Chelatococcus sp. HY11: one gene and its partner. The protein of the gene in region 1 interacts with the protein of each later gene in a pairwise test. Links are inferred from orthologs where the notes say so. Each region holds a gene or a part of one and is shown in the gene's direction. Other genes may lie near its edges. The genes, in order: KIO74_RS04910 and KIO74_RS07820.

The links.
Region 2: the proteins of KIO74_RS04910 (region 1) and KIO74_RS07820 interact in binary tests that used the Escherichia coli proteins (3 or more experiments, as listed by UniProt). The link is inferred for Chelatococcus sp. HY11 from one-to-one orthologs.

The regions. Positions count from the first base shown.
Region 1 is NZ_JAHBRX010000001.1:1,030,145-1,033,255, forward strand. The notes cover bases 231-3,022. They hold KIO74_RS04910 (cysteine desulfurase family protein), read left to right. Parts: upstream 231-928; coding sequence 929-2,116; downstream 2,117-3,022. Other genes in these bases: KIO74_RS04905 (alpha/beta hydrolase), read right to left, coding at 231-674; sufB (Fe-S cluster assembly protein SufB), read left to right, coding at 2,199-3,022. Also shown: more of KIO74_RS04905, read right to left, coding at 15-230; more of sufB, read left to right, coding at 3,023-3,111. UniProt on the Escherichia coli protein: Master enzyme that delivers sulfur to a number of partners involved in Fe-S cluster assembly, tRNA modification or cofactor biosynthesis. Catalyzes the removal of elemental sulfur from cysteine to produce alanine.
Region 2 is NZ_JAHBRX010000001.1:1,676,876-1,679,899, forward strand. Bases 92-2,796 are described here. They hold KIO74_RS07820 (sulfurtransferase TusA family protein), read left to right. Parts: upstream 92-1,182; coding sequence 1,183-1,410; downstream 1,411-2,796. Other genes in these bases: KIO74_RS07810 (glycerophosphodiester phosphodiesterase family protein), read left to right, coding at 92-105; KIO74_RS07815 (cation diffusion facilitator family transporter), read right to left, coding at 115-1,029; mobA (molybdenum cofactor guanylyltransferase MobA), read right to left, coding at 1,467-2,096; KIO74_RS07830 (DUF2478 domain-containing protein), read right to left, coding at 2,097-2,696; hmuQ (heme-degrading protein HmuQ), read right to left, coding at 2,769-2,796. In the rest of the region: more of KIO74_RS07810, read left to right, coding at 1-91; more of hmuQ, read right to left, coding at 2,797-3,024. UniProt on the Escherichia coli protein: Sulfur carrier protein involved in sulfur trafficking in the cell. Part of a sulfur-relay system required for 2-thiolation during synthesis of 2-thiouridine of the modified wobble base 5-methylaminomethyl-2-thiouridine (mnm(5)s(2)U) in tRNA.

The DNA.
Region 1 (3,111 bases):
GATGATGGCCGGCCTCAGGCCGCGTTCTCCTGGACAGCGCCGAGACGCTTGTCGAGATAGCCGTCGACCGTGGTCATCAATTCCTCGAGCTTGCCCTCGAAGAAATGGTTGGCGCCGTCGACGACCGCGTGCTCGATCTGAATGCCCTTCTGGGTCTTCACCTTCTCGATGACGCTGACGACCTCGCGCAGCGGCGCGACGCGATCCTGCGAGCCGTGGACGAAGAGGCCCGACGACGGGCAGGGCGCCAGAAAGCTGAAGTCATAGCGGTTCGCCATGGCCGCGATCGACAGGAAGCCCTCGATCTCGGGGCGACGCATCAGAAGCTGCATGCCAATCCAGGCGCCGAAGGAAACGCCTGCGATCCAGCAGGTACGGGCTTCGGGATTGACTGACTGCGCCCAGTCAAGCGCTGCCGCCGCATCCGACAACTCGCCTTGGCCGTGATCAAACGCGCCCTGGCTGCGCCCCACGCCACGAAAATTGAAACGAAGAACGGAGAAGCCGCGATTCACATAAGTGTAATAGAGGCTGTACACGATCTGGTTATTCATCGTGCCGCCAAACTGGGGATGCGGGTGCAGCACGATGGCGATTGGCGCACCTTTCTCCTTGGCCGGATGATAGCGGCCTTCTATACGTCCGGCGGGTCCGGTGAAAATAACTTCAGGCATTGGCTCCGACACCATGGCCGTGAGAAGGCATGAGCTCAGCGAGGGACATAAAAGCTGACGTCCCTTGACTTCGTTTGCTGCAGCGCCATAAATCACGGTTAGAATTATTCTAAGGCCTACCGATGCGTGTATCTTGTTATGATACAACCGGACATCGGTAAGGCCGCCCACGCTTTCACGAGCGTATGTAGCACAACGAGGGGGGTTAAAGGCAAGACTTCCATGAAGTGGGCCCTTTTTCCCTGGAAACAAGCATGACGGCGGGTCGAGTTTATCTGGATTACAATGCGTCGGCGCCACTCCGTCCGGAGGTGGTGGAGGCGATGCTGCGTGTCCTCACCACGTCCGGCAATGGCTCCTCGGTCCACCGGGAAGGTCGCGCCGCGCGCGCCGCCATCGAGGAGGCGCGCGGCAAGGCCGCGGCTCTGGTAGGGGCCGAGGCCGCCAAGCTTGTTTTCACGAGCGGCGGCACCGAGGCGAATGTGCTGGCCTTGTCTCCTCATGTGCGGGTCCGCGGTTTCGATGGGCGGAACAAGGATCTCCCGCTGGCCCGTTGCTTCGTCGGCGCAACGGAGCATCCGAGCATTCTCGCCGGCGGGCGATTTCCAGCGGAGGCCGTGGCTGTCGTACCGGTGGATGGCAACGGCGTCGTCGACATCGCCTGGCTGGAGGAACATCTCGACGACAGCGCAGGCCGGCCTTTTGTGTCGCTGCAGATGGCCAATAACGAAACGGGCGTTCTGCAGCCGATCGGTGAGGTGGCGCAGCTCGTGCATGCCGCCGGCGGCATTCTGCATGTCGATGCGGTGCAGGCCGCAGGCAAGATGCCCATCGATTTCTCGACCCTCGGCGCCGACATGCTGAGTTTCTCGGCGCACAAGTTCGGCGGCCCGCAGGGCGCGGGCGCGCTGGTCTACAATCCGGGTATCGATCTCGGGCCCGCGCTCCTGCGTGGTGGCGGACAGGAAGAAGGCCATCGCGCCGGAACGGAGAATCTCGCGGCTATTGTCGGCTTCGGCGCCGCCGCGGCGATCGCATTTGGCGCGATTGATCACTATATGAACGCCATGGCCTTGATGCGCGACCGCGTCGAGCAGGATATGCGGAGTGTGTTGCCGGAGGTCGTCGTCTTCGGAGACGGGGTGGAGCGCCTTGCCAATACCTCGGCCTTCGCCATTCCTGGCGTCAAGGCGGAAACGCTGGTGATGGCCTTTGATCTCGCTGGCGTCGCGGTTTCGTCGGGGTCGGCCTGTTCGTCGGGGAAGGTGCGCCCCTCGCATGTTCTCGCCGCGATGGGCGTTGAACCTGATGTCGCGGAGGGGGCGGTGCGCATCAGTCTTGGCTGGGCGACCCGGGATGAAGACGTCGAACGGTTCGCGGCGGCTTTTGCCAGGGTCACGCGAAGCGTGTTGGCGCGTCGCCAAGGAGAGAGGGCGGCGTAGCGAGGTTGCCCGAGGGCGGGAAGACCCCGGGCTTACGATGACGGGAAACCACGGCCCTTGAAGCCGTGAGAGGAGTTGAGCAATGCCTGCAGTGCAGGAGACCGTCGAACGCGTTAAGGCGATCGACGTTGATCAATACAAATACGGTTTCGAGACCGAGGTCGAGATGGACCTGGCCCCCGTCGGCCTGTCCGAGGACATCGTCCGCCTGATCTCCGCCAAGAAAGGTGATCCTGAGTGGATGACCGAATGGCGGCTCGATGCCTATCGGCGTTGGCTCACCATGCGCGAACCGACCTGGTCGCGCGTGCAATATCCGCCCATCCCCTTCCAGGAACTCCACTACTACGCCGCGCCCAAGAAAAACGCGGCCCCGAAGTCGTTGGACGAGGTCGATCCCGAGATCCTCAAGACCTACGAGAAGCTCGGCATTCCGCTGCGGGAGCAGGAGATCCTCGCCGGTGTCGAGGGTGCCGGCTCGCGCGTCGCCGTCGATGCCGTCTTCGACTCGGTGTCGGTGGTCACAACCTTCAAAGAGGAGCTGAGGAAGGCAGGCGTCATCTTCTGCTCGATCTCGGAGGCCATCCGCGAGCATCCCGAACTGGTGCGCAAGTACCTGGGCTCGGTCGTGCCAGTGACGGATAATTTCTACGCCACGCTCAATTCAGCCGTCTTCACGGACGGCTCGTTCGTCTATGTGCCGGAGGGCGTGCGTTGCCCGATGGAGCTGTCCACCTATTTCCGCATCAATGAGCGCAACACGGGCCAGTTCGAGCGCACGCTGATCATCGCCGACAAGGGTTCCTATGTGAGCTATCTCGAGGGCTGCACGGCGCCGGCGCGCGACGAGAACCAGCTCCACGCGGCCGTGGTCGAGCTGATCGCCCTCGACGATGCCGAGATCAAGTACTCGACGGTGCAGAACTGGTTCCCCGGTGATGCCGAGGGCAAGGGCGGCGTCTACAACTTCGTGACAAAGCGCGGCGATTGCCGGG
Region 2 (3,024 bases), 650 kb from region 1 along the record:
GTTTTCGCCGCGCATGACGAGCCGGCGATCTCCCGGGCCTTCGCGGCCGGCGTGTCGGCTTTCACAACCGACCGCCCGGATCTCGCGATCGCGCTGCGGCCTTGAGCGACACTTTCAGATCAACGTCTCGTCCGTCGTGAAGGCGATGGTGAGCCAGCGCTGTGGCCCACCGCCGCCGAGACTGTCCCCGATCTCTCTGCGAATTTCATCGAGCGTGCCGATGGTGCCGACCGGAAAATCCTTAGGCACGACGATGTGGATTTCCACGAACAGCGCCCGCCCGATCTTCGCGACATAGCTCGAATAGGTGATGAACCCATTGCGCGCGACGACCTCCGCGACGATCTCCCTGACCTTCTCGTCGAGGCCCGCGGGCGCGATCTGAAAAATGCCGCCAAGCGCGTTCCGGATGATCTTGACCGGCACAAAGATGAGGCAAGCCGTCAGCGCCGCCAGGACAGACGGATCGATATAGGGAATGAAGGGCGAGAACCGTGTTCCCTCAATCACCAGCGCCGTCACAAAGGCGACGAGCAGCGCCAAGGTGATCAGGCCGGACATCAGCCAGCTCTGGGTGTCGATGCGGATGAATTCCGACCGCAGCTTCCTGTTCTTGCGATGCTCGACGAAAACCATGGTGAAGCAGGCGATGGCAACGATGACCGCGTAAACCAACGCCAGATCGAAGTTGAGCACCCGTCCGCCCGCCAGGATATCGCCGACAGCGTTCAAGAAGGCGTAGAAGCACAGCAGCATGAGAACGCCGCCGTTGAACGCCAGGACCATCGGCTCGATGTGCCAATAGCCGAACTGGAAACGCCGGCTTGTCTCGCGGCTGATGAGACGCATGGTACCGAGTGAGAGCAACGACATCGCCGCGTCGATAGCGGAAAAGACGCCATCGAACAGGATCGACATCGACCCGGACAGAAGGCCGAACAACACGCCGATCGACGCGACGACAAGCGTCACGACGATCGACATGCGCATGAGCCGCTGTTCGCCGGTCGTGTCGATTGGGCGCGTCATGGTCAGCCTTGTTTCGTCTCCCGTTGGAGATAGCATAGCGGCGGGGCGGTCGCACGCACGACAGCTTGACCTATGGCCGCTCCTCCGGCAGGAAGCAGCGGTCGAGGACGACGGGAGCCGCGCTCGAACCCTTCTGCGCCTGGAATTTGCACGATGGCGATCAAACTCGACCTGCGCGGCCTGAAATGCCCCCTGCCCGTTCTGCACACGCGCAAGGCTCTCCAGCGGCTTGCCATCGGCACCGAACTCATTGTCACCTGCACCGACCCCATGGCCGCGATCGACATTCCCCATCTCCTGCAGCAACAGGGCGATCGCCTGGTCTCGCAGGCACGTAAGGGAGACACGCTGATTTTCACGATCGAACGCCGTTGCCCTTAAGTCGGCTTCGGTTGACCGCTCTTCCTCCGAACTATCTGCCGAAACGCTGAGGCGCTTTACCCGGCAAGCCCCGCGAGCCGCTCGGCCTCGTCGCGATCGGCGGGCGTATTCACGTTGAAGAACGGATCCACCGGCACGGATGGCCATTCCACGACTGCGATGCGGTAGCGATCCGTGAACGCCGCCACGGCGCGAATTCCTTCGAGCGTCAAGGCATCGTGCAGCGCTGGCACGAGCGCGACCGGCCAGAGCGCTGTCGCGTGGTGGCTTCGACCATGCGACGCCGCGCAGGCGATATCGGCGCCGGCGCGCGCGCGCGCCTCATGCAGCCGTGTCACCAGATCATGGGGTAAGAAAGGCGTGTCGACCGTGCTGCTCACCATCCACGCCGCATCCGGATGGTTGGACGCGCACCAGGAGAGGCCGGCGAGAACACCCGCGAGCGGGCCGATCTGGCCCGGAACGGTATCCTTGACGATGTCGTAGCCAAAGCCGGTCGCTTGCGCGACATCGTCGCCGGCATTGACCGCCACCACGGCACATTGCGGGGCGAGGCGTTCCAGGACATGGGCGAGCAATGGCTTGCCGGCCACGACGAGTTGCGCCTTGTCGGTGCCCATCCGCCGACTGCGCCCGCCAGCAAGCACCAGCCCGGCGGTTGGAAGGGTTTCGCTGACGCCTGCCACCTAGACTGCTCCGGCGGACGACGGGGAAAGCGACCATTCCAGCTGCGAAAGGCTCCAGGCGACGAGGGCGTCCAGGAACGCCTTCCGCGCGCCAGCCTCCGTGGGGACATGGCCCGCATGATGCCACGGGCTGCCGAGAAAGGCCTCCCAGTCCGCGAGCCGGCTTGCCGGAACCGAGGTGACAAGGGGGGTGCCGTGGGTCAGGGTGGCGATAAACTCCGCGCGCAGCCCACCGCCATCGACCTCGGCCTTGCCAAATTTTGAGAGAATGACGAGGGCGGCGGAGGGAAGCGACCGGGCGGCGAGCGCCGCCGCTTCCGCGAGCGCCTGGCTGTCGAGGCGACAACCGGCCGAGGCGGCACCGAGGGGTTGCGAGATGCCGATGAGGCGGCCGCTCGCCAAATCCTCCGCGACCATCCGCGCTGGAACCTGCGCGCCATCGCCGGGACGATTGTGCTGGACGAGCCCGGCGAGAGAGACGCCCGCCTCCCTAAGGCGCGTCGCGAGCGCGGCGAGGATATCATCCGCGTCGCCGCGCTTTTCGTAGACGATCGCAGCGACCGGGAAAGCGGACCGCGTTGCTTCGTTCCTGTCCGACAACTCCGCGCTCCCTAACCACTCACCGTGGACCAGCCTATCGGCAACCACGATCAGAGGCCATCGGGCGTTTTGTCAGGCGGCGGCGCCGCTCGGCTTCACCGTCTGGATGACCTCGAAGCCCTCGAACTGGGGATGCCCGACATAAAGCGCGCCGCTCGAGCCTGCGCCCTTGTGAGCGAGCCGGAAGGCCTCCGACTTGGTCCAGGCTTCAAAATCGGCCTTGCTGCGCCAAATGGTGTGTGAGGAATAGAGTATATGATCCTCGCCGCGCGGACCGCGAAGAAGATGGAACTCCACGAATCCCGGGAGATCTTCCAGATGGGTTTCG